Regions from separate parts of the Sutcliffiella horikoshii genome, predicted to be linked through region 3. Evidence: predicted binding sites of a transcription regulator. Region 3 holds the regulator's gene; each other region holds the start of a gene.
What was found. The regulator LexA, encoded in region 3, represses DNA repair genes until DNA is damaged. The targets are predictions, from matches to a motif close to CGAACATATGTTCG.
Positions count from the first base shown of each region.

Region 1: pcrA (DNA helicase PcrA) is a predicted target of LexA. The motif match lies at 7,684-7,697, and genes of this name have one in related genera.
Region 2: K7887_RS06405 (YhjD family protein) is a predicted target of LexA. The motif match lies at 7,486-7,499, and genes of this name have one in related genera.

Region 1 is NZ_CP082918.1:407,107-417,352, forward strand. Features, by position in the region: gene purH (bifunctional phosphoribosylaminoimidazolecarboxamide formyltransferase/IMP cyclohydrolase) at 1-479, shown strand, start outside; gene purD (phosphoribosylamine--glycine ligase) at 707-1,978, shown strand; gene K7887_RS23045 (EYxxD motif small membrane protein) at 1,953-2,057, opposite strand; gene K7887_RS02165 (YgaP family membrane protein) at 2,158-2,472, opposite strand; gene K7887_RS02170 (adenine deaminase C-terminal domain-containing protein) at 2,689-4,434, shown strand; gene K7887_RS02175 (DUF3048 domain-containing protein) at 4,495-5,535, shown strand; gene K7887_RS02180 (YerC/YecD family TrpR-related protein) at 5,563-5,874, shown strand; gene K7887_RS02185 (hypothetical protein) at 6,296-6,457, opposite strand; gene K7887_RS02190 (heptaprenylglyceryl phosphate synthase) at 6,734-7,417, shown strand; gene pcrA (DNA helicase PcrA) at 7,716-10,022, shown strand; gene ligA (NAD-dependent DNA ligase LigA) at 10,057-10,246, shown strand, end outside.
Region 2 is NZ_CP082918.1:1,233,745-1,243,990, forward strand. Features, by position in the region: gene K7887_RS06365 (AzlC family ABC transporter permease) at 1-458, shown strand, start outside; gene K7887_RS06370 (AzlD domain-containing protein) at 451-759, shown strand; gene K7887_RS06375 (M48 family metallopeptidase) at 858-2,117, shown strand; gene aceB (malate synthase A) at 2,285-3,880, shown strand; gene aceA (isocitrate lyase) at 3,911-5,200, shown strand; gene K7887_RS06390 (IDEAL domain-containing protein) at 5,267-5,512, opposite strand; gene K7887_RS06395 (competence protein ComK) at 5,706-6,266, shown strand; gene K7887_RS06400 (DUF421 domain-containing protein) at 6,377-7,099, shown strand; gene K7887_RS06405 (YhjD family protein) at 7,086-7,463, opposite strand; gene K7887_RS06410 (S9 family peptidase) at 7,644-9,635, shown strand; gene K7887_RS06415 (aminoglycoside phosphotransferase family protein) at 9,703-10,246, shown strand, end outside.
Region 3 is NZ_CP082918.1:1,991,488-2,001,733, reverse strand. Features, by position in the region: gene K7887_RS10150 (alpha/beta hydrolase) at 1-47, opposite strand, end outside; gene K7887_RS10145 (ABC transporter ATP-binding protein) at 118-1,917, opposite strand; gene K7887_RS10140 (ABC transporter transmembrane domain-containing protein) at 1,921-3,669, opposite strand; gene K7887_RS10135 (YneF family protein) at 3,800-4,018, opposite strand; gene sirA (sporulation inhibitor of replication protein SirA) at 4,111-4,542, opposite strand; gene tkt (transketolase) at 4,707-6,713, opposite strand; gene K7887_RS10120 (DUF896 domain-containing protein) at 6,805-7,035, opposite strand; gene K7887_RS10115 (YneB family resolvase-like protein) at 7,081-7,755, opposite strand; gene lexA (transcriptional repressor LexA) at 7,894-8,505, shown strand; gene K7887_RS10105 (DUF421 domain-containing protein) at 8,539-9,162, opposite strand; gene K7887_RS10100 (nucleoside hydrolase) at 9,263-10,201, opposite strand.

The DNA.
Region 1 (10,246 bases), 1.6 Mb from region 3:
ATATGAACGGGGCAGGCGTGATGCAATCACGCATGGTATCCGTTCGCGGTGGTCTGTTGATGCAAGACGAGGATCAGTTTGGCCTGGAAGACGCGACGGTTACTATTCCAACAAAGCGCGAGCCTACCGAGCAAGAGTGGGCAGACTTGAAACTTGCATGGAAAGTCGTGAAGCATGTGAAATCCAACGCCATTGTTCTTGCAAAAGAAGGGCAGACTGTCGGCGTTGGTGCAGGACAGATGAACCGTGTTGGCGCAGCGAAAATCGCCATCGAGCAGGCTGGCGAAAAAGCAGCCGGTTCCGCACTGGGATCTGACGCCTTCTTCCCAATGAACGACACAGTCGAAGCAGCCGCAAAAGCCGGCGTAACCGCCATCATCCAACCAGGGGGCTCCATCAAAGACGAAGACTCCATCAAAAAAGCCGACGAACACGGCATCACCATGGTCTTTACCGGGATGAGACATTTTAAGCATTAATAGAAGGTTGTTCATTAAATGAAAATAAGATTAGCAAATGATTGATCAGTTTCCCCTGTTGACTGAAGTGCAAGGTGTGAGACTCCGGCGGGAGGTAGCGGTAGACTTGAGACCCCACAGCGAAGCGAGGAGGCTCAAGCACCGCCCCGCGGAAAGCGAACACCTGGAACGGAAGGAAACAGGGAGTTAACGAATATACATCCCTCAACACGTCAGGAGGAAAAACCATGAAAGTACTCGTAATCGGAAAAGGTGGCCGCGAACACGCCATCGCCTGGAAATTCGCACAAAGCCCATCCGTAACAGAAGTCTTTATCGCACCAGGAAACATCGGCATGGAAGCAGTCGGAAACCTTGTACCCATCCAAGAATCCGACACAAACTCCTTGATTCATTTTGCAAAAGAAAACCAAATTGACCTCACCATGGTAGGCCCGGAAGTACCTTTACTAAACGGAATTGTCGACGCATTCCAAGCTGAAGGGCTTCAAGTGTTCGGACCAACCAAGTCGGCGGCTCTCATAGAAGGAAGCAAAGGCTTTGCCAAAGATCTCATGAAAAAATACGGCATCCCTACAGCTGGCTATGAAACGTTCACAGATTACGAGGAAGCAAGGACGTATATTGAAGGCAAAGGTGCTCCGATTGTCCTGAAAGCTGACGGATTGGCAGCTGGAAAAGGCGTTGTGGTAGCCATGACGGATGAGGAAGCGCTCGATGCGGTGCACGAAATGATGGCAGAATCCAAATTCGGAGAAGCGTCTTCCAAGCTTGTGATTGAAGAGTTCCTTGAAGGAGAAGAGTTCTCTTTTATGGCATTTGTGAACGGTGAGAAGGTGTATCCGATGGTCATCGCGCAAGATCATAAACGTGCGTTTGACGGGGACCTGGGACCAAACACAGGTGGAATGGGAGCTTACTCGCCAGTGCCGCAAATCCCACAATCAGTTGTGGAAGAGGCATTGGAGACGGTGCTGCTTCCAACAGGTAAAGCAATGGTGGACGAAGGACGTCCGTTCGTCGGTATTTTATATGCAGGGTTGATTTTGACAAAGAAAGGTCCAAAGGTAATTGAGTTCAATGCACGCTTTGGTGATCCGGAAACTCAAGTCGTGTTGCCTAGACTGGAATCTGATTTGGCGGAAGTTTTGACAGGTGTTTTACGTGGAGACGAAGAGTTAGAGCTTAAGTGGTCAAATCAATCTGTAATTGGCGTTGTCATGGCTTCCAAAGGATATCCGGAAGCCTATGAAAATGGTGCGGTTATTGAAGGTGCGGATCAAGTTGGTGAAGGTTTGGTTTTCCATGCCGGAACAGAAGCTAAGGCAGGAAAGCTCGTAACAAACGGCGGCCGCGTGCTGTTGGTTGCAGCACAAAGCGACAACTTGGATCAAGCGCAGAAAAAAGTGTACGAAGAATTGCTTAAAGTAAAATGTGATAATCTATTCTATCGCAAGGACATCGGCCATAAAGCTATTGCGTCCGGCGTTTCTTCTTAACAAACACATACAAAATAGCCACAATACCACCAATAATCGTCGCTAACACAAACGACATATCCGTTAAATACTCAAGCATTTTTCATACCTCCTTATATTGTTCGACGTGAGTGACGAAAACCCTTTGGGGGTCTGACCCCCAAAGGTGTTTTTTTTTCATTTTTAAACTCATCTTCCCCTCAAGAAGGGTTGTAAGAGTCGGCTCCGTTGTCGCCGTTTGCTTTGGCTTCGAAGTCGTCGAAGTCGAAGTTGTAGTGGTTGTTTTCGCTGTTGTGGTCGTTGCGGTATTCTTGGAAGCGTTCGAAGCCTGCGGTCATCGGGCAGTAGCGCAGGATACCTTCAGCGATTTTCATTCCGGCAAGCAGGGCAACAAGCTTGTAGGAGTCGCGGTGTGGACGGCGAACCATTTTGCTTGTAATCCAGGCTAATGTAGCAAATCCTGCTGTGATGCGAATCATCGCGTTGATGATGCTGATATTTGGTCTTACTTTCATCAGAATCCCTCCAAAGTTTTTTAGGAACGATATGGTCGCCCCAATGATTTTCTTAAGTTAAACCATTAAATTGCATAAATTTTCACATAATTATCAATAACGATAATGCAAGCAAGACTCTGTTGTGGTACCATGGTAAAAAGAGGTTATATCAAAATAATATTTACCGAATAAATAAGATAAAGATACAATCTCACAAAGAGTGGGTGATAAATCATGCATGAACAAGCATATAGATGGAAAAACAAAAAAATTCGAGAACAGGTTGCCGTGATTGATGGGAAACAAGCACCAACCTTAGTCTTTACCAATGCAACATACTTAAATGTGCAATTAAAAACATGGATGACGGCAAACATCTGGATCCATGAAGATCGAATTGTCTATGTAGGGGACCAGCTGCCGGGAAACACAGTGAACACAGAAATGGTCGATTGTACCTCGCAATTCCTTGTACCGGGATATATCGAGCCGCATGTGCATCCGTTTCAACTTTATAATCCCCTGTCCTTTGCGCAATATGCATCTAAATTAGGAACAACCACCTTCGTCAATGACAACTTGATGCTTACTTTGCAGATGACAAAAAAGAAAGCGTTTTCTTTTATAGAGGAGATGAACAAGTCTGCTGCGACGATGTACTGGTGGTGCCGATTTGATGCGCAGACGGAGATCAAAAATGAGGATGATATTTTCTCAACCCCAAATATGAAAAGTTGGCTGAATCATCCTCTTGTAATGCAAGGCGGAGAATTGACATGCTGGCCGAAGTTAATGGCAGGCGACGACTTGATTCTGCATTGGGTACAAGAAGCGAATGCGCGCAAAAAGCCGGTGGAGGGTCATTTTCCTGGTGCTTCTGAAAAGACGCTGACCAAAATGCAGCTGCTTGGCATTCATAGCGACCATGAGGCGATGAACGGGGCGGATGTCATCAAACGCATCTCTCAAGGCTATCACGCTTCCTTGCGCTATTCGTCCATCAGGCCGGATCTTCCGTTAATTTTAGAAGAGCTTGAAGCGTCAGGCGTTCATTATTATGACCAGACTTTTTTCAACACAGACGGCTCTACACCGAGCTTTTATGAAAGCGGTGTCATTGACCGGACCATCGCCATTGCTTTAGACAAAGGAGTGCCGGCAATTGAGGCGTACAGAATGGCCTCTTATAATGCGGCAAGACATTTTTCTATTGATAAGTTGCATGGAAGCATTGCTCCTGGTCGGATCGCAAACATCAACTTCCTGAAGGCAAAAGAAGAGCCGACTCCAGTGTTCGTTCTTTCAAAAGGTATGTGGGTGACAAGGGACAACGAGCCGGTAAAGGAAGCTTTTCCTGCCCAGAATTGGCCTTCACTCGGCTTAGAGCCAATGAAACTTAATTGGGATTTAAGCATGGATGATTTACAATTTTCGATGGCACTTGGGATGGAAATGGTTAACGAAGTGATTATCAAGCCATATACTATCTCAGTGGATGTTTCAGGTGACAGTCTGTCCACATCCCATGATCAGTCGTATCTCATGTTGATTGACCGGAAAGGGAAATGGCGTGTGAACACGATTCTTAAAGGGTTTGGCACGCATGTCCAAGGGTTTGCGAGCTCCTATTCCAATACAGGGGATATCGTGCTGATCGGCAAAGACAAGAGCGCTATGATGAAGGCGTTCCAACATATGAAAGACTTAGGCGGAGGAATGGTGCTGGTGGAAGATGGAGAAGTCATTTGTGACATCCCATTACCGCTTGCAGGTGGATTGTCGGATTGTAGCATGGAAGAGTTGATGAAGCAGGAAACAGAACTGCGAAATCAACTTTTTGAAAGAGGCTATAGCTTTAATGATCCGATCTATACGTTGTTATTTTTATCATCTACACATCTTCCTTATATTAGAATAACACCTAGAGGAATATACGATGTGATGAATAAAACGGTACTCTTTCCGTCAATAATGCGTTAAAATATAAAAGTATGAAAAAATACTAAAGGTTGTGTTTGTGTTAGGATGAGTAGGAATAAGATGTTGTTATTGTTGGCAAGCCTCATGCTTATGTTGGCGGGCTGTCAATCCAATAATGAAAAAAATGTTGATTCTAGTCAAGAGCAAAGTGAAGAGACCACGGAAGTAGCGATAGAAGAGGAAGAGCAAGTGGCAACAGAGGTTTCCGAACCGATGGAGCAAGCACCGTTAACTGGAGAAATGGTTGAGGAAAAGGTAGATGCCCGACCTGTTGCAGTGATGGTGAATAATGATATAAAAGCAAGGCCACAGTCTGGATTGCATAAGGCCGATATTGTATATGAAGTGCTGGCAGAAGGCGATATTACAAGACTCCTTGCGATTTTTCACAGTGAAATGCCGGAAACTGTCGGCCCTGTCAGGAGCTCAAGAGCATATTTTGTAGATTTGGCAAAAGGCTATGACCCATTATATGTTTTTCATGGTTGGAGTCCTGGTGCCAAAGAGAAGATACAAGCAGGAGAAGTGGATGGAATTAACGGCCTGACCTATGACGGAACGCTTTTCAAACGGGCAAGTTTCCGAAAGGCGCCGCATAATTCCTATATCAGCTCTGAAAATATCCAAAAAGGCGCAGAGCTACAAAATTATGAGACACAAGCGGAGGTCAAACCTTTCACCTTTTTTAAAAAAGGACAGATCAATCCATATGAAGGTACCGCTTTAGAACAAGTGAAAATTGAATACTCATCCAGACAGGCAACACATGTTGAATATAGATACGATCCTGAGAAAAAAGGATATGTCCGCTATAGTGGCGGCGTGAAGCACACAGACCTTGAAACGAAGGAAGAGATTGTGGCACATAATGTTTTCTTAGTAGAAACGTCTCATCTTGTGGTAGATAAACAAGGTAGAAGGGACATCGATATTACTTCCGGCGGCAACGGTGTGCTCATCCAAAATGGAGAGCGTTTCGATGTGGAATGGAAATCGGTGGACGGCAAGATCCTTCCCTACAAAAATGGCGAACAGGTCCCACTTGCCCCAGGCAAAACGTGGATTCAAATTATTCCCGATTTTGAAAAAGTCATATACTAGTCTTAATTAGCAAAGGAGAAATCAATCATGCAAATCAATAAACTACGTGGAAAAGAACTGGATCAACTTTTTGAATCTATTCTTTCTTTAAAAGATATGGAAGAGTGCTATCGATTTTTCGATGACCTCTGTACCATCAATGAAATCCAATCTTTGGCACAGCGCCTAGAGGTGGCAAGAATGCTGAGAGAAGGTTTCACGTATCATAAAATCGAGACAGAAACCGGTGCAAGCACTGCGACAATCTCTCGTGTGAAACGTTGCCTGAACTATGGTAACGATGCTTACGAGATGGCGCTTGAGCGTATTGCAGAAGAGAAAAAAACTGAAGAAGTGTAAATGAGTTAAGGTGGCCCGCTGTGATGGAAATGCAGCGGGCCATCTTTTTTTCCATGGATGGAGCTCCGTTCTATCTGCCCGAACAGTGGGAGGAACCCCATGAAAAGTCTAATAGAAGGGCTCTATAAGCCCGAACGGTGGGGAAAACCCCGTGAAAAGTCTAATAGAACGCTTCTATACGCCCGAACGGTGGGGGAAACCCTATGAAAAGTCTAATAGAAGGGCTCTATACGCCCGAACCACGTGAAATTCTTCATAAAAAGTCTAATAGAAGGGTTCTATATGCCCGAACTGCGTGAAATCCCCCATGAAAAGTCTAATAGAACGGTTCCTCTTAACTTCTCTCAACCAAACAAACTAAAAAACCGCCTCTTATTAAGAAGCGGTTTTTCAAAAGTAAAAACTCTAAAGAAACCATGCATCATCGATAAAACGTCTCTTGATTTGATTTTACTTGGTCGACTGTTTTAGTGGATGCCGAGGGGTCTGCCGTACTCCTTCTTCTTTTCCCAAAATAGTCTACGAGCGCACCGAAGGCCAAAAGAATTGCAAATCCGATAACAAACCATAGCCACATAGGCATGTTGGACACCTCCTTATCACATCATATTTTGGACCGGGGGCGATATGCATTCATTTATCAAAAGGCAACTATTTTCCTAAGTATTCTTAATGGTGTTATTTTCTACTTACCCGCTATCTAGAAGGAATAACAGACCACAGAAAAAATAAATCTTTTGGTCTACTGTAAAAGGTCGTAACTTCCAGTAAACAATCTCTGTTTCTCTTTTTCGTATTAGCTGGGATTTTGCTATAATAGGGGAATGGAAAATTAGAATGGGGGACGTTTGCAGTGTTAATGGAAATACGTGAGTGGAAGCACGTTTTTAAATTGGATCCTAATAAAGAGATATCGGACGAAGATTTAGAGCTTGTGTGCGAATCTGGCACAGATGCTATTCTAGTCGGAGGTACGGACGGGGTCACATTGGACAATGTGCTGAGCCTGATGAGCAGGGTGCGCAGATATTCCTTGCCGTGTGCATTGGAGGTTTCCACCATTGAATCGGTCACGCCGGGATTTGATTTTTATTTTATCCCAAGTGTGTTGAACAGCAGAAAGACAGAATGGGTCACAGACCTTCATATAGAAGCGCTAAAAGAGTACGGCGATATCATGAACTGGGAGGAAATCGTGGCTGAAGGATACTGCATCCTTAATGCCGACTGCAAAGCTGCCAAGCTGACAGATGCAAAAACGGACCTCGACAAAGAAGATGTGATCGCTTATGCAAGATTGGCGGAGAAAATGTTTAATCTGCCTATCTTTTACTTAGAATATAGTGGTACGTACGGGGACGTGGAAATGGTCCAGGCGGCAAAACAAACACTAGAAAAGACGCAACTGTTCTACGGAGGCGGCATCTCCACGGCAGAGCGCGCCAAAGAAATGGTAGCCCACGCTGATACCGTAGTAGTAGGAAATGCCGTATACGATAACTTAAAAGAAGCCCTAAAAACAGTAGACGCTGTGAAAAATTAGTAGTAGCCAGATATTCTAGCTGTTGATTGGAGCACAGGGCGAAGACTCCTCGAAAATGCTACGCATTTTCTTCGTGCGATGTATCGCTGTCGAAGCCTTCCTTGTCCTGAGGGAGATAGCGGTAGGTTGAGACCCCGCAACGAAGTGAGGAGGCTCAAGCACCGCCCCTAGGAAAGCGAAGCCCAGTGCGGAAATCAACAGCGGTTGTTCACAAAGATTCTAAAATTAATAGTAATTAACGAGCCAATTTAGTATGATAGAAAATAAGAACATATGTTTGTTGGGACGGTGAAAAAATATGCAATATTTAAGTCAAAGGCTTCTTGAGGGACTGAACCCCATGCAAAAAGAAGCAGTGAAAAAAACGGACGGACCCTTACTCATCATGGCCGGAGCGGGAAGTGGGAAAACCAAGGTGCTGACGCATCGAATCGCCTACCTGATGGCCGAAAAACAGGTGGCGCCTTGGAATATCCTTGCGATCACCTTTACAAATAAAGCGGCACGTGAAATGAAAGAGCGTGTGGAAAAGCTACTCGGACCTGCTGCAGAAGACATCTGGATCTCCACATTTCACTCCATGTGTGTGCGAATCCTGCGCCGTGACATTGACCGCATCGGAATGAACCGCAATTTTACCATTCTTGATACGACCGACCAGCTGTCTGTCATCAAGAATATTTTAAAAGACCGCAATATTGATCCAAAAAAGTTTGAACCAAGAACAATCCTAGGTACCATCAGCTCTGCAAAAAATGAACTGATGACCCCGGAACAATATGCAAAACAGCCACTTGGGCCATACGAGCAACAAGTAGCGGAGATCTATACCGACTACCAAAAGAGGTTGAAAAAGAACCAGGCGCTTGATTTTGACGATCTAATCATGACGACCATTCACCTCTTTAAACGTGTACCGGAAGTGCTGGAGTACTATCAACGCAAGTTTCAGTACATTCACGTGGACGAGTATCAGGATACGAACAGAGCGCAATATACGTTAGTTAACCTGTTAGCGGACCGCCTGAAAAACCTTTGTGTGGTAGGGGATTCTGATCAGTCCATCTATCGCTGGCGAGGAGCGGATATAGCCAATATCCTTTCTTTTGAAAAAGACTATCCAAACGCGGAAGTCGTGCTGCTTGAGCAAAATTATCGTTCGACAAAACGTATTCTAGAAGCGGCTAACCGAGTGATAGATAACAATATCGGCCGTAAAAAGAAGAACCTTTGGACAGAAAACGACGAAGGGCAAAAAATCATCCATTATCAAGCTGATTCTGAAAAATCGGAAGCGCAGTTTGTGGTCGGGAAAATGCGTGAACTCATGCAAAAAGACCCAACACGCACGCTTGGTGACTTTGCAATCCTTTACCGCACAAACGCCCAGTCCCGTGTGATGGAGGAAATGCTCCTCATGTCCAACATCAACTACACGATCGTCGGCGGAACCAAGTTCTACGACAGAAAAGAAATCAAGGATATCCTGGCATATCTTCGCTTGATTGCCAATCCAGACGATGACATCAGTTTGCAGCGGATCGTTAACGTACCAAAACGCGGCATCGGAGCGACAACCGTTGATAAGATTGCCAATTACGCTGCGCAGCATGATATCTCCATCTACACGGCGCTTGCAGAGGTAGACCTGATAGGCGTCAGCGGCCGTGCTACATCACAATTGAAAGAATTCCGCGCGCTGATTGAAGGGTATGTGCAAATGCAAGAATACATCTCTGTGACGGAACTGGTGGAAGAGGTACTTGAAAAGTCAGGCTATCGTGAAATGTTGAAAGCCGACAAAACGATTGAATCCCAAAGCAGACTGGAAAACATCGATGAGTTCTTGTCTGTTACGAAGAATTTTGAAGAAAAATATGATGATAAGAGCTTGGTTGCTTTCCTTACAGACCTGGCGCTTGTTGCTGATATTGATAAATTGGACGAGGAAGATCCAGCCCAGCAGGAAGGCGTTATTTTAATGACTCTCCATGCTGCAAAAGGACTCGAGTTCCCGGTTGTATTTTTAATCGGAATGGAGGAAGGGGTATTCCCTCACAGCCGTTCGCTGTTTGAAGAAGCAGAAATGGAAGAGGAACGCCGCCTGGCTTATGTTGGAATCACACGTGCTGAGCAGCAACTGTTCATCACAAATGCCCAAATGCGTACGTTATTTGGTCGTACAAACATCAATCCTCCTTCTCGCTTTATAAAAGAAATACCAGAGGAGTTACTCGAAAGCGAAGAGAACAAAGAAGCTGCATCCCGTCCAACGCCATTTGGTGGACGCGGGTCAAGTTTTGGAGGCGGCTCTGCGTCCCCATTTGGAGGCAATTCAGCTGCAGGAAGAGCAAGGGCGGCAAGTCCTGCTTCCCAAACGGCACGCCGCACCACAGCACCATCCCGTGGACTTACTGCAACGGGTGGAGAAAGCTTGGACTGGATGGTAGGAGACAAAGCGGAACATAAAAAATGGGGAGTCGGTACCGTTGTCAGCGTAAAAGGTGACGGAGACGGCAAAGAGCTGGACATTGCCTTCCCAAGCCCGACAGGCATCAAGCGCCTATTGGCCAAATTTGCCCCTGTGACGAAGGTTCAACAATAGATGAAAACCGCCAAAAAAGAAAGGACGACATTGCATGGAAAGAGAACAAGCTGAAAAACGGGTTCGCGAGCTGCATGATGTGCTGAACCAATATAATTACGAATATCATGTACTGGACAAACCGTCCGTTTCAGATGCCGAATACGACTCTCTTTTACAAGAGCTATTAACGCTTGAAAAGGAGCATCCAGACCTGCAAACGGAAGACTCTCCGACTCAGCGTG
Region 2 (10,246 bases), 760 kb from region 3:
TGATGAGCGCTTCCCTCAATGAGAAGGTGGAAGAGAAGAGCCTCTGGAAAAAATCACTCTTTTCTTTTGGTATTACAGATGAAACCTTTTCTGTCACCGCTACCAAAGAGGGAACCATAAAGACAGGGTACATGTTCGGAGTAATCTTAATCGCCTATTCCAGCTGGGTGGTAAGCTCAGGAATCGGGCATGTCATCGGGAGCAGTTTACCTTCATCCCTTCAGGAAAGCATGGCGGTTGCCCTTTATGCCATGTTTGTCGGCTTGTTGATGCCTTCCTTAAAAAAGCACCGTAAAGTGGTGATGCTTGCAGGCGCTGCGGCTATTCTTAATTCTGTATTTTCTTTGGTGATTGGTATTGCTGCTGGATGGTCCATCGTCCTTGCGACCATTACGAGTGCTGTTGGGATAGAAATTTTATATGCAAAATGGTCAAAGGAGGAAAATGCAGATGAATAGTACCATCCTCATTATGATCGTCGGCATGGCTTTAGTCACCTATCTTCCAAGACTGATACCGTTTGTCATGTTTCAGGGCAAGGAGCTGCCGCCATTCATACAGGCAGTATTGAAGAATGTTCCCTATGCAACACTAGGGGCCCTTATTGTTCCTGGCATCTTCCTGATCAATGAAGATATTATGTATGGCGTGATTGGCGCAACAGTAGCATTTATTGTCGCTTATTTCGGTGCAAACGTCATTTTGGTTGTAGTCAGCTCCATTGCAGCTTTGAGTGTGTATTCCTGGCTGGTTGGCTAATAATGAAATGAGTAGGCTTTTCTTTCCTATAGCCTGCTTATTTTTTATATTGCGGCATAGAATATAACAGGGTGTTTAGGACGAGGAGGTGCGGAAATGTGAAAAAAACGGTTTCTCTAACGTTGGTCGGCTACATTCTCTATGCTTTAGCAGTGACATTTTACATATGGGTGGGAGCAGATACCTCCCTTCCGGCTGAACTTGCAGGAACAAAAGCGGATCCAGCCACTTTTCTAAGTAACAAGGAACTGATGATTACAGAAGAGTATTCTAAAATACGAAATACCATCTATTTTCTGACGCTTCCAGTGGAATGGATTTTTTATTTCCTTCTTCTTGTTTTAGGTGGCGCAAGGGCCATTCAAGGATGGGCGGAGAAAGTCACAAAATATAAAACGCTTCAGACAGGAATCTATCTTTTTTGGCTGACTTTTTTTAGCACGGTTATTCATTATCCACTGAGCTATTTACGTTATTTTCTCTCAAAAGATTATGGCATTACAGTTCAGTCTTATTCCGGCTGGATGCGTGACCAGGTTGTAGGATTTTGGGAAGGAATTCTTATTATGTGGATAGTGGTTCTTCTTCTCTATGTGCTTATCCGTAAATTTTCTAAATGGTGGTGGGCGATTGCCTGGTCATGTTTCATACCACTTGTATTTTTCATGATGTATATCCAACCGGTTGTCATAGATCCTTTATACAATGATTTTACCGAGCTGCAAGATAAGGAGTTAGAAGAAAAGATCCTGGATTTGGCTTCTGAAGCGGATATTCCTGCCGACCGAGTCTATGAAGTAAACATGGCGGAGAAAACCAATAGCATCAATGCGTATGTTACTGGAGTCGGCGGAAACTCGCGTATTGTGCTATGGGATACACTCCTGAATCGACTTAAAGAAGAGGAGATTCTGTTTATCATGGCACATGAAATGGGTCATTATGACATGAATCATATCGTAATTGGCATTACAGGATACATTGTGTTTTCTTTCTTTGCTTTTTACTTGATCCATTTGTCAGCAGGCAGGCTTCTAAACAGATTCGGTCAGAGGTGGAAAATCAATAGCTTAAACCAACTTGCCTCACTACCGCTATTATTGTTGCTGGTATCTTTGTTGCTTTTTCTTGCAAGTCCTGTAACAAATGCAGTATCTCGATATCAGGAACACAGGGCAGATGTGTATGCCATAGAACTAACCGGAAATGCAGAACCCGCTATTGAAGCATTTCAAGAAATTACGAGATCTAGTTTAAGTGAAGTGAACCCTCCTGCCTTAGTGAAGTTTTTTCGATATACCCATCCTTCAATGGTGGACAGAATCGCCTATTTAGAGCGGTATGTAAAAGAAGAGTGAGCAGCATGCAAGTGTGCGTTGCTTGCTTTTTTTTTGCGCTTTTTTACCGTGTCGAAAAATATTTGTGAATAAATTTTCAAAAAAGTCTTTTAAATTATGAACATTCTGTTATATAATACAATACAAATATACTAACTGTTTCATAACAAGAAAGGAGCAAGTATATCGTGAATACTGGTACAACAGGAATCAGCGTTACAGGTCAAATGAACAATGGCTATGAAACTGTACTAACACAGGAAGCATTATCTTTCATCGAGAAGCTCCATCACAACTTCAATAAACGCAGAAAAGAATTATTAGCAGAAAGAAAAGAGAGGCAAGCAAGGATTGATCGAGGAGAACAATTAAACTTCCTTGATAGCACAAAAGCTATTCGAACAAGTGATTGGAAAGTGAATGAAATTCCGCAAGACCTTCAAGACAGAAGGGTGGAAATAACGGGGCCGGTTGACCGCAAGATGATTATTCATGCACTTAACTCCGGAGCAAAGGTGTTTATGGCGGACTTTGAGGATGCCTCCTCGCCAACTTGGAGCAACATGATAGAAGGACAAATCAATTTACGCGATGCAAACCAACGCAAAATTGACTTCACGGCTTCAAACGGCAAAGAGTACAAACTGAACAAAGAAATCGCCACCCTTCTTGTCAGGCCAAGAGGCTGGCATCTAGAAGAAAAACATATTCAAGTCAACAACGAATCAGTTTCAGGAAGCCTTTTCGACTTTGGGTTGTATTTCTTCCATAACGCCAAGGTCCTTCAGGAAAATGGAAGCGCTCCATATTTTTATCTTCCAAAGCTTGAAAGTCACCAGGAGGCAAGACTATGGAATGATGTGTTTGTATTTGCCCAGAAAAAATTGGGCATCGAACAAGGGACGATTAAAGCAACGGTATTAATTGAAACCATCACGGCAGCATTTGAAATGGATGAGATACTGTACGAACTGAAAGAGCATGCTGCAGGTCTTAACTGTGGGCGATGGGATTACATTTTCAGCTTTATCAAGAAGTTCAGAAATGATCCATCCTTCCTTTTGCCGGATAGAAGCCAAGTAACGATGGCAGTCCCATTCATGAGAGCCTATACCCAATTAGTCATACAGACCTGCCATAAACGTGGTGCCTTTGCAATTGGCGGTATGGCAGCACAGATACCAGTAAAGAATGATGAAGAAGCTAACACACAAGCATTTGCAAAAGTAAGGGAAGATAAACTCCGAGAAGTGAAAGATGGACATGATGGAACGTGGGTGGCACACCCGTCATTGGTTCCGGTGGCATTGGAAGTCTTCAATGAACATATGGAAGGTCAGAATCAATTGCACATAAAAAGAGAAGATGTCATAGCTGATCCTAGTGAGCTTGTCCAGATTCCTGAAGGTACGATAACAGAAGATGGTTTGCGGAAAAATATTCATGTTGGGATGGAGTATATTGCCGCATGGTTGGATGGAAGTGGCGCGGTACCAATCTTTCACCTGATGGAAGATGCAGCTACAGCAGAAATATCCAGATCCCAAGTATGGCAATGGGTTAGACATCCAGAAGCCAAATTAGAGGATGGTACACAAATTACACTTGCGTTGGTCAAACAACTGGTTCAGGAAGAAAAACAGGCCATCATAGAAAAAGTAGGTCCTGACCGCTTTTCAAAAGGGAAGCTGGATCAAGCTGCCACTCTTTTTGAAAACCTAATCAAAGATGATAACTTTGCTGAGTTTTTAACACTTCCAGCTTACAATTTATTGGAAGATTAATAGATAACTAACCTTAGGGAGGAATTAATAATGAGAAGAGAAGAAAGAATTGCACAGTTAGAAGAAAGCTGGGAATTGGAACAACGATGGAATGGCATTGAAAGACCCTATTCTGCAGAGGAAGTGTTGCGTCTTAGAGGTTCCATTGATATTGAACACACATTGGCAAAAAGAGGAGCACAAAAACTTTGGGATCTTCTTCATACGCAGGACTATGTTCATGCACTTGGAGCTTTAACAGGAAATCAGGCTATCCAGCAAGTAAAAGCGGGATTAAAAGCTATTTACTTAAGCGGCTGGCAAGTAGCGGCAGATGCCAACCTATCGGGTCATATGTATCCCGATCAAAGTCTCTATCCGGCAAACAGTGTGCCGCATGTAGTTAAACGAATCAATCAAGCTCTGCAACGTGCAGATCAGATTCAATACTTAGAAGGAAGCGAAGAAGTGGATTACTTTGCACCGATCGTTGCGGACGCAGAAGCAGGATTTGGTGGTCAGTTAAATGTATTTGAGTTGATGAAAGGCATGATTGAGTCCGGTGCATCTGGTGTTCACTTTGAAGATCAATTGTCTTCAGAGAAAAAGTGTGGCCATCTTGGTGGGAAAGTATTATTGCCAACCCAAACGGCTGTGAAAAACTTGATCTCAGCACGTCTTGCTGCAGATGTTATGGGTGCTCCGACGGTCTTGATTGCCAGAACGGATGCGGATGCGGCAGATCTTATTACAAGTGATATTGATGAGAACGATCATGCTTTCTTGACTGGTGAGAGAACAGCTGAGGGATTCTATCGAACAAAGGCCGGCATTGACCAAGCGATAGCCCGTGGCCTTGCTTATGCACCATATGCGGATTTGATCTGGTGTGAAACGTCCGAACCTAACCTAGAACAGGCAAGAGCTTTTGCGGAAGCGATTCACGAAAAGTTCCCTGGTAAACTGTTGGCTTATAACTGTTCGCCATCTTTCAACTGGAAAGCAAAATTGGATGATGCCACCATTGAAACATTCCAGCAGCAGATCGCCCAGTTCGGCTATAAATTCCAATTTGTAACTTTAGCAGGATTCCATGCCTTGAATCATGGCATGTTCGAGCTTGCAAGAGGATATCGTGACCGTGGGATGGGAGCATATTCCAAGTTGCAACAAGCCGAGTTCGAAAGTGAGCAATATGGCTATACGGCAACCCGTCATCAACGCGAAGTAGGAACAGGGTATTTTGATGAAGTGGCGAAGCTTGTTTCCGGTGGAACATCCTCTACCACTGCACTGAGCGGCTCAACAGAAGAAGCGCAATTTTATCAAGCGAAAAAATAAATCCAACATTAACAAGGAGAAGAGAAGAGCCAACTGTGCTCTTCTCTTTTTCAGCGTTTTAACTCTCTAAGCAGAAACGCCCCAATCGTTCAGGAATTTTTTATATCTGGCGGAAAGTAAGTGGAACTGAGAAGGGTCATTGGCATCCAAGGCACTGTCAATTTTCTCTTGCAGAAGGTTTTTGTGGTAGTGGAATAAAGACTCATCAATGATCATCTGGACATACACATTCATCATATAGGCTTCAACGGACACTTTCTTGTTCATCTTTTTCGCTTTCATCAATTCCGTATAAGACTTCTCATTCTTCATGAGTTCCTCACCTCGAGCCTTTTTAATAGTATATTGAGGAACGCTATAAAAATCAACAAATTTTTAAAATATTTAAAATATTTTAAAAACCTTTACACAGCTTGGGTTTTCTGGGAAAATATACATAAATAGTCAAAATAGTGGTTCGATTGTCACGAGATGACAGAGAACACATATGGAAAGGGTGAACATAATGAAGAATAATGTCGAATTGTCGAGTGATTATGAGATTAATGGCTTTACTATGGCAATCATTCCTGTTGAAATGGAGGGAAATCTTTATTCAAAAGTACTGGAAGAAGAAGGAGAAATTTATGTTTCATTGCCGCCAATCAAAATCATTGAAGACAGCTGCAACTTTTACGGATCTAGTTTTGAAGGAAGAAAACAAGGTACCAAGGGCATCTCCGGCTATACTCACAAACCCCCAATCGTCATTGATCCGATGAATGACATTTTCTTTTTCCCCACTGCATCACCTACAAATGATAGCTGCATCTGGATTTCACTACATTATGCGTATGAATATAACAAGACCCCAACCGCTAACACAAAAGTGATGTTCCCGAACAACACCATCGTGGAATTTCCCATCTCGAAAACTTCTTATGAGGCACAAATCCACCGTACGTCCCTCTTTAGGGCGAAGCTCCAACAACGAGTCAATAGGAAAAGAAGTAATTCCAATCGAAGTCTTGTTGCTACACCAGGGATCATGTACAGATTGAGAAACAGTAAGGACTTGCAGAGCTAAATGACATAATGCACCTTTCAACATGAGAGGTGTATTTTTTTGGGAGAAAATTGCATATCCCATCCTTTTTGAATAACCCTAAGGAAAAGGACAGAGGAGGTATGTCTAACATGGAGCTTTTCACGGACTTAGCAAAAGTACTTTTCCGTATTGTAACCATCCTGCCATTAATGCTAATAGTTACGCTCTTCATGGGAAAACGGTCGATTGGAGAGCTTCCGGTCTTTGATTTTCTAGTTATTTTAACACTAGGTTCCGTCGTGGGGGCCGACATAGCCGATCCAAGTGTTCATCACATGCCGACTGTAGGGGCAATCATTGCCATTGCTCTCTTGCAAAAGTTTATTGCCTGGTGGAAAATAAAAAATCATCATATTGGGAAGTTGTTGTCCTTTGAACCGACGCTTGTTATTTATGACGGACAATTCCATATTGAAAATATGTACAAAATACATTACTCCATTGATAACATCCTGCAGATGTTAAGGGAAAAGGATGTCTTCCGTATCGAGGATGTCCACTTTGCATTAATTGAAGCGAATGGCGAGCTTTCGGTGAAATTAAAACCTGCAAAAGAAGCGGTTAAAGTGGAAGATGTGGCCACTGTACGTCCTAAGACTTCTATAGAATATAGCGTAATTATGGATGGGAGAATACAGCGAAAAACTCTGAACCTGTTGGGATTTGATGAAGCATGGTTAAAAGAAGAGTTGTTGAAAAAGGATATCGTTAATATCCAAGATGTTTTTTATGCTGCCATCAATGAAGAAAACAAGCTTCATGTTTCTTTGCGAAATTCTAAACTAAGGCCGACTATACCTATTTTTCACTAGTCGAAGACCCTTCCATTTTCAAAATATAATGCATTAAAAGTTCATTAACCTTATTCCTGATTCGCGGGTTGAAGTAATTATGGTGTTCTTCATATCCATTAAAAAGAAAAGCATACATCGTAAACGATTCATCCTGTTTTAATTTGTGGAGCTTCATTTGTTGCTGCTTCATGTCTGCTTTTATTTGCTTAAGTTGCAGCTGAATTTTGCGCATGACCTGATCAATAAGAGTGAGATAAGGTTCTTTTAATTTTATTCCGCTGTCTTTAATAATGCTTGTATCTCTTTCTAGTACAATCAGTAATAAAGGAAGATATATCGCCTGTTCAAACAGGTTTATTTGCTCTTTTGATAATCTTGTCATTTCATCTTCCTCCTAAATAATCAGAACGTTTGTTCGTATTTATTTTATACCAAAGTCTTAAAAATATGCAAGTAACTTTTTAAAACAGAAAAATAAAGTTTTTTTAAGTTTCTTAAAGGGGAATTATTTCATTTGTCGAAATAAGTAGAATAAAGAATTTTACATAAGGGAGAGATTTCAATGACAAAGAGAAAAATAGAGTCAACAGATCTGTTTCGTCTAACATCTATCACCGATCCGCAATGGGATAAACATTCCCGTAAATATGCGTTTGTGCAGACTACAGTACATGAGGAAGAAAATGAATATCGCTCTACCATTTACGTAGGGGATTTAGAGGGGAACGCGATACCATTCACATCTGGAAAAGGGAGAGCAACAAGCCCAAGATGGTCTCCGGATGGAAGCAAGCTTGTTTTTGTCTCCAACCGAAACGAGAAAAGCCAACTATATGTTATGCCGGTAAACGGTGGAGAAGCAGAGCAGGTAACCTTCTGTAAAAATGGTGCAAGAGGGCCAGTCTGGTCGCCATGCGGAACGAAAATATTGTTTAGTACTTCTGTAGAGAGTGCGGATGATTTGCATTCTACAAGCTCTAAAAGTGAGGAAAAGAAAAAACCTGAGCCTCTTGTAGTAGAAAAAATGCGCTACAAGTCCGATGCTAAGGGATTTTTAGACAACAAAAACGATCATCTTGCACTATTGGATTTGAAAACAAAGGAAGTAAGTCTCCTCACAGAAGGAGACAGGGATTATGGAAGCGCTGCATGGTCGCCTGATGGAACAAAAATTGCTTTTGTAGCAAATCTTGAAGAAAATCCAGATGTTTCTTTGGTTTCTGATGTTTATGTAATGGATGTTCAGTCAAAAGAAAAGAAAAAGCTTACACATAGCAACGGCTTCTTTTCCACCATCTCCTTTTCACCAGACGGTCAGTATCTGGGCTTTCTAGGACATGAAAAAGAGTTTCATAGTGCGACATTGACTCGTGTATGGGTGACCCAGATTGCAACAGGTGAAACCCATTGCCTAACAGAGAACCTTGATGTAGAGGTTGGGGATGTTGCTATTGGGGATTTCCATTCCGGTAACGTAAATCCTGGACTTATGTGGACAGAAGAGAGTGAGGGTTTCTATTTCTTAATGAGTGACCAAGGTGCTACAGGAATCTACTTTGGTTCTTTGGACGGTTCCATGTATCCAATTCATCTACCCGATGAGCACGTATATGCAGTAAGTATGCTTACAGATACCCATGAAGCAATTGTAGGGGTAAGCAACTCTACAGATCCAGGGGAACTTTACCACCTTAATTTCCGTTCTCAGACACGAACACAATTGACTAAAGTTAATGAAGCTTGGAAAAATGAAGTAGAGTTGAGTGTGGCAGAACCTATCCGCTATAAAGCACCGGATGGTTGGGATTTGCATGGCTGGATCATGAAACCTGCAGGATTTGAAGAAGGAAAGAAATATCCGACAATCTTGGAGGTACATGGCGGTCCTCATGCCATGTATGCCAATACGTATTTCCATGAGTTCCAAACATTGACGGCACAAGGATTTGTTGTGCTATTCACTAATCCCCGAGGAAGTCACGGTTATGGTCAAGAATTTGTTGATGCAGTGCGCGGTGATTACGGTGGCAAGGATTATCTTGATGTCATGGCTGCGATGGATTACGCGCTCGAAACATTCGACTTTATCGATGAAAAGAATCTTGGCATAACCGGAGGAAGTTATGGAGGTTTCATGACAAACTGGGTGGTCAGTCACACTGATCGTTTCAAAGCAGCTGTCACACAACGCTCCATTTCAAACTGGCTGAGCTTTTATGGTGTCAGTGACATTGGTTACTACTTCTCTGAATGGGAAGTGAAAGGGGATATGGGAGAAAAAGTCGATAAGCTTTGGGACCATTCTCCAATCAAATACGTGAGCAATGTCAATACGCCACTGCTAATCCTGCACGGTGAAAGAGATTACCGTTGTCCGGTGGAGCAAGCAGAGCAACTTTTCATTGCCTTAAAACAACAAGGAAAGACGACTAAGCTTGTTCGTTTCCCAGGTGCAAATCACGAGTTGTCCAGAAGCGGAGACCCAGCACTCCGCATTCACAGACTGGATCACATTAAGAACTGGTTTGTGGAGTACTTGGAAGGCACTAAGTAAAAAAAAGTAAAAAGCAGACGGGGCTCTTCCTTTTGGGAGAGCTTCGTTTCATTAGGAGGAGGGCACTATGATAAAGCTCCCGTCAGATTATATTCAAACAATCAGAAACATACATAAAGAAGAGGGAGAGGCCTGGCTGCAAAATTTTGACTCGCTGATAACGTACTGCGAGGAAAAGTGGAATCTGAAGGTTCTCCCTCCCTTTGAACTTTCCTATAATTTTGTTGCCCCTGCAGAGACAAAGGATGGAGGCAAAGTTGTCCTGAAACTCTCAGTGCCGACCAAGGAGTTCTATTCGGAAGTGGCAGCGTTAAGATATTTTGCTGGAGAGAGAATGGTCAAGATTATAGACACTGAAGTCGAAAAAGGAATATTGATATTGGATCATCTGATTCCTGGCGATACGCTGGCAACACTTGAGGATGATATAGAAGCAACCGAGGTTGCAACCAGTATTATGGAATCGTTGTGGGTACCGGAAACACCGGATTCTAGTTTGCCTCAAATCCAAGAAAGAGAGCAAAGCCTCATGAAATTTTTCAGCGCACATCCAACAGGTAAAGATCCTATCACACAAAATCTTCTTCAAAAAGCTATTAATACCTTCCGAT
Region 3 (10,246 bases):
TTATTAGGGAGGAGGCGTAGTAATTTCGCAATAGCAAAAGTGAACATAATTGTAACCTCACCTATAGTTTATTTTTCTTCCCGGATGGTACTTTAGGTCAATTGTGTTTATTTTAAATTAAGGGTGAATCACCGCATCTTCCACCTTTTCAGGATTACCGTTTTGAAGAAGATACATTTTGTAATACAAACCTTCTACATTCAATAATTCTTGATGTGTTCCCCTCTCGACAATTTCCCCTTGATGCAAAACTAGAATTTGATCGGCGTCTTGGATTGTAGAAAGTCGATGGGCAATCGCGATGGTCGTTCGTCCTTTTCTCATTTTTTCAAGAGCTGTCTGGATTGCTTCCTCTGTTTCGGTATCAATGTTTGCCGTTGCCTCATCAAGAACCAGAATCTTAGGTTTTGTTGCGATCGTCCTCGCAAATGCCACCAGCTGCCTTTGACCACTAGAGAAGGTCGCTCCTCTTTCGACTACTAACTGCTCATATTGGTTAGGTAATTTCTTAATAAAAGTGTCCGCCTGAACAAATTCGGCCGCTGCTTTTATCTCTTGATCTGATATGGACGGATCATGCAAGCGGATATTATGATTGATTGTACCATAGAAAAGGAATGGGTCTTGGAGTACTAGGCCCATATTTTCACGAAGTTCCTGATCTTCAAAATACTTCAGCGGGAACCCATCAATAAGTATTTCCCCTTTTTCAATTTGATAGAACCTCATTAAAAGATTGATAATGGAACTTTTTCCGCTTCCAGTGTGACCAACCAACGCTACTGTTTCACCCGGTTTTGCTGTAAAAGATATATTCTTTAATACATCACGTTTTCCATCATAAGAAAAAGTTACGTTCTTAAATTCAATTTCCCCTGATGTAATGGAAGGTGAGCTGAGTGACTGCTCCGCTGTTGGTGCTAATTCCTTTTCATCAAGTAGTTGGAAGACCCTTGAGGCGGAGACAATAGCCTGTTGGTACATAGACAGCCTCATCATCATTTGATTCACTGGTTCAAAGAATCTCCCCAAGTAATTGACAAATGCATAAAGGACACCTATTTCTATTACGTTACCAATCGATGATATTCCAAAATAACTCAATACCAAAATTAACGAAAGTACATAGACAAAATCAATAGCTGGGCGAAGCAAGAGCCCGTCAAGCTTAATATTTTTCACTCCAGCCTGGTAGTGCGCTTCATTAATTTCTGCAAATTCCTTGCGAAGGCGCTTCTCTTGTCTGAATACTTGAATGATAGACATCCCTTGTAAGGATTCATTCAGTTTGGCATTCAACTGACTGAGTCTTTCCCTCATATCTGCATAAAATCTGGAGCTGAAATGTCGGTACGTCGCCATTATCGCCAAAATGATCGGAATGATAAGCAAGCAGAAGATAGCCAGTTGAACATTCAAAAGAAACATCGCAATGAAGATACCAATCAAGAAAACTCCATTTTGAACGAATGTTGAGATAACACTTACAAACATGTCTTTGATCGCTTCAGTATCATTAGTGACTCTTGAAACGATGCTGCCTCCAGGGGTTTTATCAAAAAACTTCAATCCTAGTTTTTGTACCTTCGCAAAAATGTCAATCCGCAGTTCTTGTATAATCTTTAATGATATCTCCTGAAATTTTAACAGTTGAAAATAAGTAATGATCACTTTTGCAATCAATATTCCGATATAAAGAGAGGCAAGGGTAACAATAGGACCCGTTTCCATCACTTGTGGTGTTAAATAATCATCAATGAACACTTTGATGATTAAAGGTCCCACTATTTCCCCGATAGTCGCAAGGACGAGTAAGCTGAATGCAAATATGAATTGTCGCGTATGCGGTTTGGCATACCCCAATAATCTCTTTAATACCTGTCTTTGCTCTTTTGCTGTAATGGTCTGATTGTTCATCATTTAACCCCCATGCTCCACAAGGGATTCTAAAGCCTGCCGGTGGTACATTTCCTTATACCAACCATCCTCATCCATCAGCTTCCCATGTGTACCCTTCTGCACGATGTGCCCATTTTCCAAAACGATAATTGTTTGTGCATGCTGGATGGCACTTAATCGATGAGAGGTAATAATCGTTGTTTTCCCTTGACGATTTTCCTTTAGAGCATGCAGGATGCTTTCCTCTGTCTTTGCATCCACCGCGGAAAGTGAATCGTCCAATATTAAAATTTCCGGATCCATTAACAAAGCTCTAGCAATGGATAAACGTTGCTTTTGCCCGCCCGACAAGGAAACCCCACGCTCTCCAACCATTGTCTGATAACCGTCCGTAAATTGAATAATATCCTCATGGATGTTTGCGAGTTTGGCCGCTTGAATGATTTCTTCAAATTTCGCATCTGGTACTGCGAAAGCAATATTATCAGCAATGGTGGCAGAGAAAAGGAAATGATCCTGAGGTACATATCCGATTGCTTTTCGCAAAGCTTCTAACGTGTAATTTTTTATTGATGTTTCACCAATCAGGATATCTCCATGAATGCCATCAAATTCCCTTATCAGCATTTTCAGTAATGTGGTCTTTCCACTACCTGTCTTTCCGACCACACCTAGTGTCTGCCCTTGTTTTAAATGTACATGAATATCTTTTAGCAAAGCTTCTTCCTCTGTTGGATAGGTAAAGGTTTGGACATTGTATACAATATCACCTGTCGGAACTGTTTCGATTGCTCCTTCTGTATCTTTTATATCTACTTCCTCTTTCATCAGTGCTGTTACACGGTCGTAAGAAGCCCTACCGCGTTCTACAATGTTGAAGAGCCAACCAAATGCAAGCATTGGCCAGATCAATAGACCGAGATAGGTAGTGAATGCAATCAATTCCCCAATCGTCAGTTCTCCTGTCATGACATATCTAGAGCCAAAAGCGATTGCAAGGAAAAAGGAGACACCAATAACCAAGCCAATAGTAGGGTCAAAAAGGGAGTCTATTTTTGCCACTGTCACATTCTTTTTCACCACATCTTCTGCCTGTTTTTCAAACTCAACTATTTCCTCTTTTTCCTGCCCGAAGGTTTTGACCACTTTTATTCCATTAACACTTTCTTGTACTTTATCATTTAAGGATGAAAAGGCTGCTTGTGCTTTATGAAATGTTTTGTGAAGCAGTGTACCGTAGTAGTTTGTTGCAATAGCCATGATTGGCAATGGAATAAGACAAATCAATGTCAATTTCCAACTGATTGTTGCTGCCATGGCGATTAGAACAAACCCTCCAGTCATTAGGGAATCAACAAGAGTTAAAACCCCCGCTCCCGCAGTCTGTTGGATTGCTTGGAGATCATTCGTAGAATGTGCCATTAAATCCCCAACACGTCTCCGTTGATAAAAACCGGCGGACATTTTTGTAAAATGCTCATATAAATTGTTACGGAGTAATCTGGCCAGCCTCACCGCCGGGCCAAAAATCATGATTCTCCAAAGATACCGTAATATGTAGACGATGATAGCTGTACCAAGGAGTACAAGCATTAGTGTAAGGATGGTTTCCCTCGTAAGGGTACCTTCTACAATATGATCGACCGTCATTCCTACTATTCTTGGTGGAATCATTTCAAGGAACGCTACAAATGCAAGCAGCAGCACCCCAGGAATGTATGACCTTCTTTCTTGTTTAAAAAACCACCAAAGGTCCTTAAAAATACTCATCGTCTTTCCCCCGATTTTTCTATCTATGTTCAACTATAACAGTTTAGCAAATATTCAAATTTTTAGGAAGATACTTTTTGTAGTGTTTTTTCTCAAAAAGAAAAAGCACCCATAGTGAGTGCTTTTTCATTTATTTCATTTGCTTATTCATCGCAGACATCATCTGATTAATTTTCTTTTGGGATGGTTTCATTCCCATTTGCATCATCATCACGCGAAGCATTTGCTCATTAATTGGTGGATTTTTCTTTAAGTAAGTCATCATGTACTTACGAGCGATGAAAAATCCTAGTGCAACCCCAGCAATCAATGCTAGAACTACAATAAGAATCCAAATCCATGTTTCCATTAAAAAATTTCCTCCTCAAAACTAGGTCTACCAATGTAGTGTACTAAACTAAAACCTATTATACAACATTTTCCGATAGATTTCTCCACCAATTAAACAAATTTTCTCTGTTTGATTGGTTGGAGCCAGCCATAGCGATTCGAGGTAGCGTCTATCGCAAGGAAGTATGGTGCTTGTTTACGTATAATTTCGAAGAAGATTGCCTCTGCTTCAAATGATCCCGTCGAAGAAAGCTTTAAGTACTTTTCGAAAATGGATAGCTTCGCTGTGGAATCTTCTTTCTCTATTTTATGCTGATAGGCTACTCGTTTGTAACCTTCCTTATTCTTTAAGGCCTGCTCTAATGATTGTTGAAGTGGGAAGGTCGGGACTGGTAACGTAACATAATCCACTTGCCGTTTAATAATTGAACGAAGTGGTTCCTCTTGTTCGTATTGCTGAAAAAGCTGGAAAAGTTTTAACTCATTACCTGAGTAATGTTTAGCTACTTCTTCCTCTATCAGATAAATCATATATTCGCGCAAACGAAACCCTCCTATCACTTCTTTTCTTTTATTATAGAGAATGATAGAGAAGAGTTTTGTCTTATAGTGTAGTTGGCAAGGGGCTATTTTTAGCATATATTGTCGAATCTATAAAAAAATGAGCATTACCCCTAAATTAGGCAATGCTCACTCCAGTTAATTGCTTATTTATCTAATAACGCTTTAACACGTGCAACTACATTTTCCGTAGTAAATCCGTATTCTTTCATGATTCGCTCTCCTGGTGCTGATGCGCCGAATCCGTTGATTGCAAGGATATCCCCTTCATCTCCAGTATAGCGCTCCCAGCCTAGTGGAGTAGCCATCTCAATTCCAAGGCGTTTCTTCACATCTTTCGGTAATACAGAGTTTTTGTATTCTTGAGATTGTTGTTCAAAACGATCCCATGAAGGCATACTCACGACAGAAACATGAATGCCATCTTGTTGTAACGCCTTTTGAGCATCTACAGCAAGACCAACTTCAGATCCTGTTGCAAGGATAAGTGCATCCGCAGTTTCTTTTCCAGCTTTGGAAATAACATAAGCACCTTTACGCACACCTTCAAGTGCAGTCTCATCTGTTCCTTTAATAGTAGGTAGATTTTGACGTGTTAACACAAGTGCCGTTGGTGTTTTTTCGGATTCTAACGCCACTTTCCATGCTGCAGCCGTCTCGTTACCGTCTGCTGGACGAATAACACATAGGTTTGGCATTGCACGCAATGATGGTAGCTGTTCAATCGGCTCATGTGTAGGTCCATCTTCTCCAACTGCGATGGAGTCATGTGTAAACACATATGTCACAGGCAGCCCTTGAAGCGCTGCTAATCGGATTGCAGGACGCAAGTAATCAGAGAATACAAAGAAAGTTCCGCCGTATACTTTCAGACCACCATGTAACGCCATACCGTTCATAGCTGCACCCATTCCGAATTCACGAACACCAAACCAAATATTACGTCCGCTGTAATCTTCAGCTGTGAAGTCAGCTTCGTTTTTAATATTCGTTTTGTTTGATCCAGCCAAGTCAGCAGATCCACCAAAGAAGTAAGGTACTTGTTTGGCAATAGCGTTCAGAACCTCACCAGAAGAAGCACGGGAAGCTAAGCTTTTTCCTTCTTCATAAACAGGAATCTCGGAATCCCATCCTTCAGGAAGTTCACCTTTCATTGCTGCTTCAAGCTGTTTTCCAAGCTCTGGGTATTTTGTTTTATAAGCATCAAATAGCTCATTCCATTCCGCTTCCACTTTTGCACCTTTATCTGCAACCGTTTCACGGAAATGCGTGTACACTTCTTCCGGAACATGGAAGTCGTTCTCAAATGTCCATTTATATGCTTCTTTAGTTAATTTCAACTCATCTGAACCTAGAGGAGCACCATGAACGTCCGATTTACCTGCACGGTTTGGTGAACCATAACCGATAGTGGTCTTCACCTCAATCATTGTTGGACGGGACAAATCACTCTGTGCTTCTTCCACTGCAGCAGCAATTTCTTCTAAATTGTTTCCATCTTCCACTCGGATATATTGCCAGCCGTATCCTTTGAAACGCGTTTCAATGCTTTCAGAGAAAGAACGATCAAGGTCCCCATCAAGTGAGATATCATTAGAATCGTAAAGAACGATAAAACGGCCCAATTTCAAGTGAGATGCAAGAGAAGCAGCTTCTCCAGATACACCTTCCATCAAGTCTCCATCTCCACAAATACTGTATGTAAAGTGATTTACTAATTCCATATCTTCTTTATTGTATGTAGCTGCCAAGTGGCGTTCTGCCATTGCCATTCCGACACCCATTGCAATTCCTTGTCCAAGTGGACCAGTTGTTGCATCTACACCAGGAGTATGACCGAATTCAGGATGTCCAGGAGTTTTACTTCCCCATTGACGGAATTCTTTTAAATCATTCATAGAAACGTCATATCCACCTAAATGTAAAAGGCTATAAAGTAACATAGAACCGTGACCTGCAGACAGTACAAAGCGGTCTCTATTGAACCAGTTCGGATTCTTAGGGTTGTGATTCATAAATCTTGTCCATAAAGAATAGCCCATAGGTGCAGCACCCATTGGCATTCCTGGATGCCCTGAGTTAGCTTTTTCAATTGCATCGATAGATAGTGTACGAATTGTGTTAATGGAAAGTTGATCAATATGTTGTGTCATCTTTTCCACCCTTTCTCTCTTTAACTTATTTTTATTGGAAAGATTCTATTTTATCATAGATAGTATGTTCCAATGTTCTGAAAAAAAGCAATTAATGCTTTAAATTCTTTTTAGTATCCTTTAATTTTTCCGGAGTGACATCATTTCCTTCCGGATCCACGATTGTGACACCTTGCAAAGTATTTTCCATGGAAGCTCGGAAAGTCTTGATATACTCTTGACGAAGCTTTTGTTGTTCAACTGTTTCTTCCTTTGTAAGGCCTTCGCTTTTGGCCTTTTTTGACAGTGCATTAATTCTTGCTATTTTTTCTTTTGATAACATAGAAAACTCCTTCTTTCTTCCTTGTGAAGATATGCTTTTATCTTACTAGAGCGGTTCTTTTTTTACAAGCAAACCGGTGTCGTTCTCTTCTATATACTCCCGATAGCGTCTGTTTACAGTAGCTTTAGAAACGTCATATCCAAGCCCTCTTAATGTGGCAGCGATTTCATGAAAAGTAAGTTTGTTGTTACGAAGTTTGACTATCTCTTCAATCGGCACCTCAATTTTCTCGCGTCCAGGGCTCATATGGATGTTTGTCAGGTTTTTTGTGGGGTCATATCCTCTTTTCACCGCACGTTGCATGCCTCTTTTTATTTTCAAATTATGTAGCTTTCTTTGGTATTCCTCAACTATTGCCACAATATCCATAACCATCGAATCAGAATCTGATAATCTCAATTCCCCATTATCCGTTATAGAAAATATCTTTATTTCATGTTTTCTCAACCAATGTAAAAAAGCGATTTTTGCATTCCCTCTGCCAAGCCTTGTTTCATCCTGGATTAGAAGAACATCAATATGCTGACTTGAAATAAGTTCGATTATTTGAAAAACACCTTCACGATCCAAATCATATCCGCTCGCCTGTTCCTCCACAATCTCGACGATTTCTATATCTCGATGTGCCGCTAAGGAAACTAACTCTTCCCTTTGCCGGGACAGCGACGTTTCTTGTGTATCTTTTTTTGTACTCACACGGCAATAAATGATTCCCTTCATGTATGTTTTCCTCCACCATTCTTTTAAACTATTATTATCAAGCGAACATATATTCTTGTCAATAATTCGAACTTATGTTTGTATTTTATACCAAAACATGCTATACTATCACTAATATAAATGATAGAGGTGCGGAATATGAAACTATCAAAAAGGCAACAGGACATATTAGATTACATAAAAAAAGAAGTCCAAGCTAAAGGATATCCACCTTCCGTCCGTGAAATCGGGGAAGCGGTTGGACTAGCTTCTAGCTCCACTGTACACGGGCATCTTGCTCGACTTGAAAGCAAAGGTCTTATTCGCCGAGATCCCACTAAACCGAGAGCCATCGAAATTATGGAAGATGAACTTATCCCTAAGATTTCTGCCGTCAATGTTCCGATCATCGGTAAAGTAACCGCGGGTCAACCAATTACAGCCATTGAAAACGTAGAGGACTACTTTCCACTTCCTGATCGCTATGTTGCACCAGACGAGCAAGTTTTCATGCTTGAGGTTATGGGGGACAGTATGATCGAAGCCGGAATCCTTGATGGGGACTATGTTATCGTTCGTCAGCAACAATCCGCTAATAACGGAGACATCGTTGTTGCCATGACTGAAGAAGATGAAGCTACAGTCAAACGTTTCTTTAAAGAAAAGGATTATATCCGACTGCAGCCGGAAAACTCTACATTAGAACCTATCATTGTCCGAAATGTGAGCATTCTTGGTAAAGTTATCGGTGTATATCGTAATATCCATTAAAAAAAGCCGTATACCGGCTTTTTTTGTTGGTCATTAATCCAGTTTCTCATCTGGACTTTCTTTTAATTTATGTTTTCCATTCTTAACTTCGGTAAATAGATTTCCTTCTTTCTCATTATCAAGACGGCTTGGTTTGCTTGAAGGATTAATCATTATTTTTAAAAGTTGAATTTCTTGATAGAGGAGATTCCATTCTTTCCTGGTTATCGGCTTAGCTTGTTCGTTTAACTCAAATCCTAATTGCCCGTTCGGCTCTAGAGTGGCCCACTTAACATCACTTATACTAGATATACTATTCTGTCTAAGTTTCATCTCCAATTGGTCAATGGTAAATCTTAATTTCTTTAATGTTTTTTCATTTAATTTTCCATTTTCTATTAGTATCTTGGATTTTCCCGTAATCAACTTTTCAAAGATGTCGGATTTTAGTTGTAAGAACTCCATTAAAACCAGTGTTACTACAAGAGTGATACCTACACCAAACGTTACCCAAATACTTTTACCTGCTAAAGGTTGAATTAACAGAGAACCGATACCAATCATTATTACCACTTGAGCTAAAGTCATCTGTGAAATGGACTTTCTTCCTGCAATTCTTAGTAAAAACGTTCCTATTATAGTTATTAAAACCGCTTTCCAAATCCAATTCAGATCCATTAACTCATCACCCCATCTAACTACTATGTTTTTATAATAATCACATCACTGTTTTTTATTCAGCAATTAGAAAATTGGGGCTAGCAGTAATTTTAAATATTTATCGGCTTGCGTCTCTCAAATTCACCCTTGTAAAGTCAGCAATAAAATCGTTATAATCAAAATCCATCACTATAAAATGTTTCCGTTCAGGCTCTTTGTAAACCATCCTTAAGTCCGCTATGCTTTGCCCTCTGTTTCCGTCAACAACTGCAACCCTTACATCTCTTTGAATTGTATATGTTTTATCCTTATTCAATAGATAATATAGGGTGAATACATCATGCACTGGTGAACCATCTATACCAGGCATCACCTGGTCGTAAAATGTAGCATAATAATTGGTGACAGTTGGAATTAGATATTTGTACGGACTACTAGTTTGATTGAAAATGAATGTCGCAATATCCCTAGTAATTATAGCCCTGTTTGTTACATTTAGTGGGGTTATATATACTTTTTGCGCTTTATTCAAGATTACAGAAGTAGCAATTGGGTCTCCCCAAAAGTTGGCTTCCGCAACATCTGTTACGTTACCAGGAACCATGAATGCTCCTCCCATAAGATATACCTCTTTAACCTGGTCCATAAGTTCAGGCCGGAGATTGTAGGCGAAAACAAGAGATGTCTGTCTACCCACATCAACAATTATGATGTCATCTATATTTTTTTCGATAATCTCAAACATTAACTCAAAGGGACTTACCTCTGCTTTGAAGTCTTCAGGGGGTATTATCGGGCCTAATCCTTGTGGTCCATGTATCTCGGGATAAAAAACCGTGTGGATGCCACTTAAAGGCTGTGAAGTTCCCCTCATAACCGGAATATCTGATCTTCCTGCAAGCGCCAAAAGGAAGGAGGCATTTCGTGTTGCATCATATACAGAAACATTCCCATATCCTGTAACTATTCCCATCAGCTCAATTTCAGGATGAAGCAATGCATAGATAATTGCTAAAGAGTCGTCAATTCCGGGATCTGCGAAAAGCAATATTTTCATATTCTCCACTCTCCACTAAGCATTAGATTTCTAAAATGGAAAAAA